One region of the Shewanella sp. 6_MG-2023 genome, then DNA from elsewhere that is predicted to be linked to it. Evidence: riboswitches for the same ligand, from Rfam matches in the RefSeq annotation. Region 1 holds a riboswitch; each other region holds the start of a gene.

Region 1 (4,292 bases):
CGGTTGATATGGTATTGGCTGATACGCCGCAAGGCATTTCACTGACCATCAGTGACAAGCATGCCCATAGCGTTACAGTAGAGCTTGAGTGGGCAAAAGAGCCGGCGAAAGATTACGCTAAAGCAGATGCAAGCCTGCGAACGCAGCTCGGCAAACTGGGTAACAGTGACTATCAGTTACAGCAGTTAACGATTGAATGTGCTAATCGTTGGTTTTTACCAGCGTCAGTGATTAATGGTTTAAGGCGAGATGCCATTGCCGCCTTTCATGACGCCAGAGTAAAAGGCTACCAGCGACCACAGCGAGCTGAGCATGATAAGTCAGCGCGTTTCCCGCAAAAGTATTTAAGTTTTTTATCTAATGTTGCAAACGATAAGTCTCGTGAATTTTATGAGCAACACGGTGTGGTTCAAATTGAAGACACTTACGAGAAAAACAAACTATTAACCGATGCACCATTAATGGTGACTAAGCATTGCTTACGTTACAGCTTTAATTTATGCCCTAAAGAAGTTGAAGGCATTAAAGCTGACCCAATGGTGCTCGATATTGGCAAAGACCGCTTAAAGCTGGTTTTCGATTGCCTAAAATGTGAAATGATGATCGTTGGATCAAATCAATTAGTAAAGTAATCAGGTGATGTCATCTTATTACTCAATAACCATTATCACGCGCGATGCGTGGCGATAAATTTGTAGGAAAAAGCCCAAAATGACTAAAGCAAAAAAATATGATTTTAGAGTAAAACAAGTTGGTACAACTTGGAAAACTGAAATCACTCGTCGTATGACTGCAACTAAGACTATTGTGTCTAAAAGTCATGACGGATTTGCATCAGAAGCCGAGGCTGAAGCTTGGGGTAAGCAAGAGCTTCCCGCTTTTTTAACCACGCAAGCTGAACGCAATAAACGTAAAACAGAAAAACAACTTAAGGCTAAATCAATTGCAGATGCAATTGCTGCAGAAGCATTAACCGATGAAGCAGATGCATTATCAGATGATGCTAAGCAAATAGATGCTGCCGATAGCGCAGATGTTGTTGAAGATTAAGCGTTAAAACATTACAGTAATGCAACAACTTGGTGACAAGGTTTGCCGTATTTATTTTTGAATAAACCAAACTTCACCTTTCAGCACCAATACCAAGGACGAATTAGGTATGAAAGCTTGCTTTACGACAATAATATTTTCAGGGCTGTTGTTATTAGGCCCTGGAAATAAAGTAATGGCCAAAGAGTCACAGTCTTACCTCAATAGCACCACCAATCAATCAGCAGATGCAACTAACGCTGCAAAAAGAGAGTTATCAATATTTTCCAAAAGTGTGTCTTTTGAGCTGCCTATTGGCTGGAATATGGCATTTAATTCTAGCAAAGGGAATATGTATAAAGCTGAGTTTGTTCCTGCTGGAGAAAGTTTAAATAATTGGTCTGATTTATTCTGTATTCAAGGCTTTGAGGGCTTGGCAGAAAATATCGAGCCTGAGCGATTTTTAAATAATTTTGCTAGCACCTACCAAGACAGCTGCCAAGGTGAGGTGGTTTATGAGCAACTTGGAAAAACCCAGATGGGTGGTCAAGAAGCGTATCACGGCATTATCGGCTGTACCGTTATGGCTAACTTTTTACAGCAAGGTGGCTCAGTTAAACAGCAAGGTGAAATAGGTTATTACGCCGTAATTAAAGGCGTTGAAGACTTGTACTTTATGCATAAGTCTATGCGCGGCGATGTTTTTAATAAAAACTCAGCGCCATTAAAATCGACCAATCATCGTCAATTTATGTCGAATTTTAAGCAGTTACGATTCTAGACATTTTCTTTTTATCAATAATTGGTTTATCAACAATCCGCTTATCAGTAAGCGAGCTATTAATGAGTAATCATATTATTCAAACTATTTTTCAATAAGTTGAATAATATGATTGATTCATTTTCGTTATATCAAAAATCCCCATAAGCACGTTATACTATATCAGCTTGTTATATGGCTGCTTTAAGTCGTAGCAATCAAAAAATTTATATAATTTATCGTCAATTTATAGTGGTGCCTGTGTACGACACGGGATAATCGGGAAACTAGTGAAAATCTAGTACTGCCCCCGCAACGGTAATGGTGAGGACTGAGTGCGTTAAAGCTTGTAGCTGTGAAATTTAAGCTGCTATTTAACGTTAAAAATTCATGTTCGTCAGTAGCTTTGCTACTTTAACCTAAGTCCGGAGACCGGCCCTATAGATGATTTTGAGATTTCGGTGGGCAGATCTCGAAATGTAGCTCGTTGCTTGTAAATAATCATGGCTTATCGCTAACAGATAAATTTACGAGTACGATGCGCTGCGGCAAATATGCCCCATTTTTCCTTTCAGGAGTTAAAGGTAAATGGGTACAAATCTAACAAAAATCGCATCAGCATTAAGCCTAGTATTTGGTCTAGCTGCTTCAACAACCTCAGTTGTTTACGCTGACACCACAACAGACAATTCTGCCAATGCAGAGGTTGAAAAAATTGTGGTTATTGGTCGTCAAGATGCAAATCCTCTTAATATTGCAGCGAATGTAAATGTGATCGACCAAGCTGATATTCAGCTTAGTGGTGCGGTGAGCTTAACGGAGTTATTACGTTCTCAAGCGGGTATTCAAGTGTCTGATAACAACTCAGGTACGACTTTTGCCATGCGCGGTTTTTCAGCGTCTCAAGCCGCCAGCAATACCTTAATTTTGATTGATGGTCGCCGCTTAAACAATATTGATATTGCGGCTCCTAGCATTAATGCAGTGCCGTTAAATCAAGTTGAGCGGGTGGAAATATTATCAGGTAGTGCTGGGGTACTTTATGGCGATCAAGCTGTTGGCGGGGTGATTAACATCATCACTAAAGCGCCTAATAAAGACGGCGGCGGACTGCAATTAAGTGCTGGCAGCTTTGATACTTATGAAGCTAAAGGGGATATTTCAGGCAAAATTAATGACGCTTGGCATTATTACTTGGCCGGCAGTTACAATCAAAGTGATAACTATCGCGATAATAACGACAGTGAAACCGGCTCAATTCTAGGCCGTTTGCAATATCAAACTGATTTACAAAATTTCTTTGTTGAAGCCAGCTACTTCGATAATGATCGCCAGGCCCCTGGTGCGCTAACACTGGAGCAGTATCTGCAAGATCCAACTCAGGCCGCACCTTTTACCGATGATGATTATGTTCATGAAATGACCACAGCGCTGCGCAGTGGCTATGAGTACCAATTAACTAAAGAATGGGCTTTGGCCACTGATTTAACTTACTCTGATACTCTAACCACTAACTTTATTTGGGGCAGTGCTGGGCGTATCGAGCGAAGTTTATTAAGCTTTTCACCCAAAGCCACAGCAAATTATCAGCTAGATAATGGTGATTTAGACATTATTGCTGGGGTTGATTTAAGTATCGGAGAGGCCGATTTTGATACTGCTTACATTCAACGTAATAATGAACAGAAAGTGACCAGTGCTTATGTGCAAGCCTCAGTGCCATTAACGCAGTCATTATCCTATGTAGTTGGTGGGCGTTACAGTGAAGTGACAGATGACTTAACAGATCAATTATCATACGCAAATGGTGTTGAGCTTGATAATGATGCCCATGCATTTGAGTTAGGGTTAAATTATCGTCCAAGCCTTGCGCATCGTTTTTATATTCGCGCCAATGATAATTTCCGTTTTGCCAAAGTGGATGAGCAAGCCTATACCCCAATTACCACCCTTGGTCTTGATCCACAAACCGGCCGCTCATATGAAGCAGGTTGGGACTGGACCACTACAACACAAACCTTCAAATTAAACCTTTACCGTTTAGATTTGGAAGATGAAATTGTATATGACGCAGGGCGCACTGATGGTCCACAGGGCGGCGGTGCTAACGTTAATGCTGATGCTTCAACTCGTTTTGGCGTTAATGCCGCTTATGATGTGCAAATCGCTGCAGATTGGTTGCTGGGCGCATCATATGATTACATTGATGCTGAATTTACCGAAGGCGAGAACGAAGGCAAGGCGCTTTCTTGGGTTGCGGAGCATAATGCCCGTGCGTATGTGAGTTATGATATTGCCCAACAGTGGCAAATCTTCGCTGAAGGTATTTATACTGGTGAGCGTTATGTGGAAGGCGATAATGCCAATATCGACCCTAAATTATCAAGCTATGTATTGGCTAATTTAGCCATTAACTATACCCGTAATGAGTGGAGTGCCAGTTTACGTGCTGACAACTTGTTAGATAAGCAATATGTCAGTGCTGGCTATTATGTTCCTGAGG
Region 2 (4,292 bases), on a different contig from region 1:
TCAAGGTTTAAACCCATTTGACGGCAAAAGACATTAATCGCAGCGCCGCCATTGGCAAAGTTAGCCACCATTTGTTGAGTAACTTCACTGGGGGCAATCGATACCCCATGAGCAGCAATACCATGATCGCCAGCAAACACCAACATAGCAGGCTTATTAATACTCAACTTATGCCTAATATTGTACTTTGGTTTCATATTAGCTTGTGGCGTTAGTTGCACTTGCGCAATCTGCATTGCTAGCGTTTCGAGTAACCCTAGCGCCCCTAGCGGCTTAGTTTTCTGATTAATTTTATGCTGTATTTGATCATCAAATTTATGACTAACTGGATCTACCGCAAACATCCCTTACTCTCCAAAACTGCAATCTCATCGACGATGACGTAATACAAAAAGAAAAAATACACTACCAATTGCGGCAGTGATAATACCTACCGGCAACTCTTGGTTGCCTAATAAACAACGGGCTAATACATCAATCCATACCATAAATATGCCGCCGACTAATGCCGTCATCATAATAGGTTGTTGCCCAGGATAGAGCAGCCGCACGGTATGAGGGATCATCAAGCCAACAAAGCCAATGCCGCCGCAACTTGCCACCAGCGTGGCGGTAATTAATGAACACAAAATAAGCATTGCTAAGCGAATTTTGGCGACGTTAACCCCTAAGGAGTGCGCCGTTTCATCCCCCGCTTGAATGGCTAATACCTGACGCTTAAAAGCTAAAATAATTAATATGCTGCAAACTACCACCACAGATGGGATAACCAGGCCTGCCCAGCTAGCTTTAGCAAAGCTGCCCAAACTCCAAAATAATACTGAAGCCGCCGCTTGAGGGCTTGAAAAATACAGTACCAAACTGGTTAGCGCGCCGAACATGAAAGAGGTGGCCACCCCAGACAATAGCATCCGCTCAACTTGGCTAGCACGACCAAAACCAGATAAACCTAATACCAACAGCACAGATAAACTCGAACCAATAAAAGCGCCAATTGGTAAACTAATGGATGACCAAGACCACCAGGCATCATTACTGAATAAGCCTGAACGTAAAATGGCATTGGCAAGATGACCAGAAGACTCTGCTAACCATTGCAGCACTAAGCCTTGGCTGCCAAAAAAGCTCAGCACTAATACCGCCCCAAATGACGCCCCAGAGCTAATACCAAATAAATAGGGATCCGCCAACGGGTTACGTGTCACCGTTTGCAATACACTGCCCGCAAGCGCCAAACCTGCGCCTGCCACAAAGGCTAAAATAATTCTTGGAAAACGCAGCTCAAACACAATCCGCTGCGTTAGTGAATCTGTTTCACCTGTACCTAATGCCAAATTAGCAAACAAGCTAACGACCTGTTCAAAACTGATATTAGCAGCGCCGAAACTTGCCGCGGCGATTGGAGTAACTAAGGTCACTATGGCAGTAACAAACAGCAGTAGCTTATGCTTAAAACTTAAACTCATCTGCTTTGCTAGCTTCACTGATTGTGTGGCATCAATGGCTGTCATTTATCGCCCTGCCCGTGGTTTGATTGGCCATGTTTTTGTTCAGAGCTTGGATATGCGTTTTGCTGCGAGCTTTGACAAGTGTTTTGATTAGCATTGTCATAATGACTTTGATAACCATAAAAGTAGGTAATTAACGGTTTACCGTGCTGTGGGTGACTTGATATTTGGCAGCAAACATCAAACACGTTCCCCAAAATGGTTTCTGTTAATACTTCATCAGGTAAACCTTGAGCGATGCACTTTCCTTGATCAAGTAACAGCAATCTATCGCACATTGCGCTGGCTAAATTAAGATCGTGAATAGAGGCAATCACGCTAATGCCAAGTTGCCTAACCAACTCAAGAATTTGGATTTGATAGCGAATATCTAAATGATTAGTCGGCTCATCAAGGATCAATAACTGCGGCTTTTGCACGATAGCCCGTGCAATTAATGCCCGCTGTTTTTCACCGCCAGATAACTGCTCATATTGCTGCAAGGCTTTGTGCTCAAGACCCACTTTAGCCAGCGCCTTGGCAATATCATCTGCATCTGCTTGGGTATTGGTTTCAAAAAGTCCTTTATGGGGCGTTAAGCCCATAGAAACCAGTTGATGGGTGGTCATATCAAAATAATGGGGTGACTCTTGCTGCACTACGGCAACCTTAGTGGCCAATTGTTTATGAGAAAAACCATTAATATTGTCGCCAAATAAGCTGATTTTGCCAGCATCAGGGGTGATATAGCGATACAAGCAGCGCAGTAAGCTGGATTTACCCGCACCATTAGGGCCAATAAGCCCTAGCATTTCACCACGTTGCAAGGCAAAACTGACTTGAGAAAGGATCTCATTGTCTGCAACTGACCAGCTTAGCTGATCAACTGTTAATGCCGCAGTAGTCAAGATACTACCCCTGCGGTTATCCAAGAGGCATGTTTAGCCACATCAGGGGTTTTAATACTGATCACGATACAAACTCCGCCTGAGTTACCCGCTCAAGTTGTTGTTAGGTGCTGCTAATTCAGCAAGAAAAACTAAGCTAGGTATCTGACTTAATGGCATTCATTAATCACTTATCTTACAAGTGATGAGATGCTATTTTACAGTTGCGGGTACAGTTCGAGCTAAACAGCATTTAGGCTAGTTCTCGATTCCCTACTCATTTAGCGAACCGCTTGATACTGGTGTTGCTTAAAGCATTTCACACAAGCACTCAACTGCAGCTAAATTGACTTAATTTGAAATTTTATTGCACTTAATAAATGCGGCTTATATTGTACGGTATATCTGCCTAAGTGAAGTTAGTTTTTTCTGCTAATTTTAGGCTAAAACTAATTATTCCAGTTTAAACGATAGACGGGTTTAGTCGATTTATCATCAGCTTCAGGCCAAAACACATCAATGGTTACCGTCGCGGCATAATCTATATTCAGTTGTCCATATAGCCCTTTACAGCGCTCAAGCCCTAACACCAAAGCGATAATATGACGGATAACTCCACCGTGAGTCACTACCAGAGCAGTGGCTGATGCTGTTGCCTTAGCACTATTAGCCTCAGCAGTATGAGCTTCAGCCAAGTTGTAAGCTTGCAAGGTTATTTGCGCAAAAGCCTGCGCCACCCTTTGTTCAAATTCAGCCATGGGCTCAGCTTGGGGCGCGCCATGCTCCCAAGGGTTATCCCAATAGGCATCTAACGCTTTAGCGCTATGCTGATAAAGCTCTGCAAAGCTTTTTCCGTCCCACAAGCCAAAATCAATTTCCTGTAATTGAGACATTATCTCAACCTGTAAAGCTAAATCAGCACTCACTTGGTTTAACTGCTGCGCTAATTCAGCGGCAAACGCATGGCAGCGCACCAAAGGCGAACTGTATAGCTGCAGTGATGGCAAACAACCTAATAGCCCTAGCTTAGCCGCACTCTGGTGCATGTTCGTTAGCCCCAAATCAGTTAGCGCCACATCGGTTTTACCCCGCAAAATACTGTCGCCCTCACATTGGCCATGGCGTAACAATATTATCTTAGCTTGCTTCATCTAAGGAGACTCCATCGGCCGTTTCAATTGGCTTATGTTTTTAGTGTGAGCAATGGGCTTGCTCTTACAATCTATTTAAACGTATTATGGACGTCTATACGTTTAAATGTCCAAACAAAATATTTTAAGATGAATTTTATTACAGGGAATTTCGCATTATTCTGCCCTATAAAAGCATAAATAAAGGTATGCTTATTTCATCTAAAACCGTTAACACAATCCACTAACTACTTAAGTTAGCGTGTTATTTAACGCTCGATTAAGTGATTAGCATAAAAGCAATTAAGGTAATACGTTATGGCGAAGTCGACTTCCTACAGTCAGGTACTTGAACAACTTACAAATACGCTAAAACAGCGCATAGTTATCCTCGATGGTGCCATGGGCACAATGATTCAAGACTACAAACTGGAAGAAGCCGACTATCGTGGTGAGCGTTTTAAAGACTGGCACTGTGACGTAAAAGGCAACAACGACATGTTGGTGCTAAGCCAACGCCAAATCATTAAAGATATCCACACTAAATACCTGTTAGCGGGTGCTGACATTATTGAAACCAATACCTTTAATGCCACCACGATTGCTATGGCCGATTACGACATGCAGTCGTTGTCAGCAGAAATTAACCTTGAAGGCGCCAAAGTTGCCCGTGAAGCCGCTGATGACGTTACTGCGCAAACGGGTATTAAACGCTATGTTGCAGGGGTGCTTGGGCCAACCAACCGCACTTGCTCTATCAGCCCAGATGTTAATGACCCAAGCTTTCG
Region 3 (4,292 bases), on a different contig from region 1:
GCCGTGCCTGCTGTGGAGAACTTAGCTCAACCTGCTATGCTGGAAGCAATGGACGCTGTTAAAAAGTTCCAATTGAAATTTTATGTTGTTGACAGTATTCAATATTAGTTCACCTCAATTACATTGCAGTTGAAAGCTGTGAAAAAGCACAGTCTTTCTTCCTTAAAAAGAAACTTGTGATCTATTACTCATACCTAATTTGAGTTAATCACTATATTAAATATCCATTCAATCAAAAAAATTTAATGATATTGAAAAAGTGGTTACTCTCCCCCACTTTTGCCCTAACAAGTTCTCAGTAACATTATGCAAACCATAAATAGTAATCTTAAAATACTCTATCACTAACCCCACAAGATTAAAGAGAAAAAACAAGTTATGAGTAACTTAGACATAAAAAAAAACAATATATTTAATGAAGTTCTTGCAGCCATTAGTTTTCTAACACGCTTTCCTTTTACAAATCACATGATGTTTCATGAAAAGACTGTGGCGGCTGCTAGTCGTTGGTTTTCATTGGTTGGTCTTTTTATAGGTTTTTTTGGCGCAGCTGTATACTTTGCACTTAGCTTAGTAGTTCCTCATTCCCTTGCGTGCGTTGTGACTTTGGTAATACTCATCCTTGCAACCGGTGCCTTTCATGAAGATGGCTTGGCCGATCTCGCTGATGGCTTTGGTGGAGGTTGGGATAAAAGCAGAAAGTTAGCAATAATGAAAGATAGCCAGATTGGCACCTATGGGGTACTTGCATTAATATCAACCTTTGCAATAAAACTGAGTAGCCTGCAGCTACTCAGTATGCAGCAAGTCATGCTCGCATTAATAACTGCACATGGTGCTAGCAGAGCTATCTCTGGCATGGTGCCATTCTTTCTTGAATATGCACGTATAGGGGAAAACAAAACACCACAAAAATCAAATACTATCAACTACAACACATTATTGATACTAACTGCATGTGGTTTCCCTGGATTGCTTTTACTGCCAAGCAGCTTAACTTTATTATTACTAGCAACTTGGTTGATAGCTTTTGTTTTATTACTCAAGTTAATGAAAAAACAAATAAATGGATATACAGGTGACACCCTTGGCGCAACGCAGCAAGTAATAGAGTTATTAACTTATATTTGCTTTGTTATTTGGACATATTAGTATATTAATACTTATTGAAACTAGTGATTACAAATCAAAACCAGACAGGATTAGTGCACTTAACATGTTAAAGTAAAAAATATTAAGGTGATGGAAAACCCTTTAGTTTAAAAGTGATAACACTTAATATTTTTATTTCAGCCAGTTGCTGATTAATTCATAGAGAGTCTTTATTTAAAAAATAAAAACACGTTCCTCAGCAACTAACTTTCCTATCTAGTTTAAAAGTCTCACTGCTAACATTTGCATTCTAGCAATCACACTTAAGCGTAAACAACCTATCATGTATAAAATTACACATAGGTTCCGTGATGAAAATTTAGCCTCAAAAAAAATGAGGTTAGATGCCTCTAACCTCATAATGCAGGGTTACCAAGTAAGAGTGATGAAGTTATTACTCAGTTTTACCATATACTTTGGGTGGAAGTATATATTAAAAAATATCAAAAAAGCCACAATATAAAAATATGACTTCAAATAACATTTAACTTGCAGAAAAAAACGATATCAAAATAAGAATAAACCAAACAATTATGGTTACATTCAAATGTTGTGAATATTGTTTTAAACATCTCTATTACGATATGCGTAAAACAACTCTCACAACAAATAATAGCAATGCTTAATAATTTTTAATATGTTACTTTTAACAGTAATTTAAACATATTATAAAATTAATTTTCAACCTAAATCTTATTACAAGTAAAAATAGCTCATATTTAAAGCAAGAAAAACCGCCCCATAAAGTCTCACCACAAAAGTACTGTTAAAAGTCACACACTTTAGTCCATATAAATAAACCTGTGACCATTTTCACATTCCAACTACCAATAATTGATTATATTCCACCACATCATCGATGGGTAAAGTAACAGTTCACAACAATGAGTTGTGCGAACAAGCTTTATCACTATCAATACAATTAGGGTGTTATTTTTGGGAATGTGGTGAGACCCCACAGCTGTACCTGCAACTGTAAACAGAGCGAAATACTTTTTACCACTGACTTTATATCGGGAAGGTGTATTTCTAGATGCTGTGAGCCAGGAGACCGACCTAATTGTTCGATGTACTCAAGCGGGTTTCTTGAGACATAGAAAGATTGGATTTTTTCTATTCGCTACTAGTTACTCAATTATTAACAAGCAGCGCATCTCCCGCTATTTTAAACTCAGCATAACAAGGCAACAATAATGAGTTTTAAACTGCGTTTATCAGCTATCACATTAGCTATTTTTCAAACTTACAGTGTAAATGCTGCAGCACCTGCAGTCCCAGTGCATGAAACAATCGTGGTCACTGGAACACGTTTTGAGAGCACACCAGACTCACAACTTACGGTAATTAATACCATTGAACGTGAAGAAATTGATGTGCTTAATCCCAAATCAGTAGTTGATGTTCTAGAAGCATTACCAGGTTTAAGTGTGACTCGAAATGGTGGGGCTGGACAAACGGCTTCAGTGAGTATACGAGGCACCAGCTCTGGGCATTCATTGGTGCTTATTGATGGTTTAAGGGTTGGATCTGCCCCCCTAAACGCTGTCAATTTTGGCTCCCTTTCTCCACAAAATATTGAGCGGATAGAAGTCATAAAAGGCCCTAGAGCTTCTATTTGGGGCAGTGATGCTATTGGCGGCGTAATACAAATATTTACTCGCCAACTTAATGGTGGTGAATGGTTTGCCAGTACCGAGTTAGGTAGTAATAACTATCTACGAGGCACTGTAGGTGCGGGAGTGGCACATGGTGATGGTCAAAGTACTATCACAGTAAACAGTGAACGTTCAGATGGATATAATATCCATAATGGCGCTCCAGAAGAAGCTGATGATGATGGCTATGACCGCATAGGATTAACTGTAGCGGGTTTGCAAAATATCTCTGACCAATGGGATATTAGCTGGAGTCTACAATATGACACTGGTAATAGCGAACACGATGATATTTACGCCAGTGGCGGCACTGACCAAGCTGATTTTGACAATTATTTGTGGAATGTTGGCACCCAATATCAGGGCGAGCAACTCACGAGTAAATTAAATATTGGTCAATCTCAAGATTCAAATGTCAATTTTCGCGGTGATAACCCGGATGTCGCGAGACAAAAATACGAAACAACTCGCGATCAAATAAATTGGACAAACCAATTTAAAGCATCTAATGAACTGACTGTTATCGGCGGAGTGGATTGGTATAACGAGTCCGTAAATGGGGATTATGCTGTCAATGAACGAGAAGTTTGGGGAATTTATGCGCTGGCTCAATACCAATGGCATAACGTTCTATTTGAAGGGGCTGTCCGATATGATGACGTTGAAAATATCGACAATGAAACTTCTTATAATTTAAGTGCAGCCTATAACTTTTCTGATCAATGGCGCTTAACGGCAAGCACAGGCACAGGCTTTAAAGCACCTACTTTTAATGACTTATACTGGCCTGGAACAGGAAACCCAGATTTATCCTCCGAAACCTCTGAAAGCTATGAATTAACCCTTAATTATAGGGGCTCTGCTATTCAAGGTTATATCAGTTTATTCCAAAACGATATTAATAACCTCATTGCTTGGGCACCGATTGATGAAGATGGTTACATATGGAAACCTGCCAACATCAATGAAGCCAAGATAAAAGGCTTAGAGTTATCGTTAAATACCAAGCTGTGGCAATTAGACCACCGGATTTCGTACACCTATTTAGATGCCAAAGACACTAAAAATGATGAAGAACTTGTTGGCCGTAGTGAGCACGAGTTTGATTATAGTGTGGGCTATCAATGGGAACACTTTGACCTACTCGTAAGCTATCACTATCAAGGCAAACGCTATTCAGGTTACGGCCAACACCTTGATGCTTACCATAGGGTCGATGTCAGCATGGGATATTGGTTTAACGACAAATGGCAACTACGTGTGAAAACCAACAACATACTTGATGATGACTATATGACCGTCAGCAACTACAACAATCCAGGGATGGAATATTTTGTGAGCTTGAGTTACCAAGCTTTCTAATTATGTCCTAACTAAGACTTAGGCGTCAGCGCTATTGACGCCTAAGTGGAATACTAATGACAGTAAATAACCACACAATAGAACACCTATCAGTTAATAACTTAAGTTGGAGTTGCGCTGATA

What was found. A riboswitch is a leader RNA that binds a small molecule or an ion and turns the genes downstream of it on or off. The one in region 1 is predicted to bind cobalamin.
Region 2: another riboswitch for cobalamin. It lies ahead of Q4533_RS07715 (ABC transporter ATP-binding protein); the one in region 1 lies ahead of Q4533_RS15185 (TonB-dependent receptor).
Region 3: another riboswitch for cobalamin. It lies ahead of Q4533_RS15960 (TonB-dependent receptor); the one in region 1 lies ahead of Q4533_RS15185 (TonB-dependent receptor).

What each region holds. Positions count from the first base shown of each region.
Region 1 is NZ_JAUOQU010000027.1:30,111-34,402, reverse strand. Features, by position in the region: gene Q4533_RS15200 (U32 family peptidase) at 1-632, shown strand, start outside; gene Q4533_RS15195 (DUF3622 domain-containing protein) at 712-1,050, shown strand; gene Q4533_RS15190 (hypothetical protein) at 1,226-1,810, shown strand; cobalamin riboswitch at 2,026-2,245, shown strand; gene Q4533_RS15185 (TonB-dependent receptor) at 2,378-4,292, shown strand, end outside.
Region 2 is NZ_JAUOQU010000010.1:7,997-12,288, reverse strand. Features, by position in the region: gene cobT (nicotinate-nucleotide--dimethylbenzimidazole phosphoribosyltransferase) at 1-344, opposite strand, end outside; gene Q4533_RS07720 (iron ABC transporter permease) at 369-1,466, opposite strand; gene Q4533_RS07715 (ABC transporter ATP-binding protein) at 1,508-2,395, opposite strand; cobalamin riboswitch at 2,513-2,685, opposite strand; gene Q4533_RS07710 (histidine phosphatase family protein) at 2,824-3,525, opposite strand; gene metH (methionine synthase) at 3,823-4,292, shown strand, end outside.
Region 3 is NZ_JAUOQU010000030.1:18,084-22,375, forward strand. Features, by position in the region: gene cobS (adenosylcobinamide-GDP ribazoletransferase) at 379-1,152, shown strand; cobalamin riboswitch at 2,061-2,227, shown strand; gene Q4533_RS15960 (TonB-dependent receptor) at 2,346-4,169, shown strand; gene Q4533_RS15965 (ABC transporter ATP-binding protein) at 4,226-4,292, shown strand, end outside.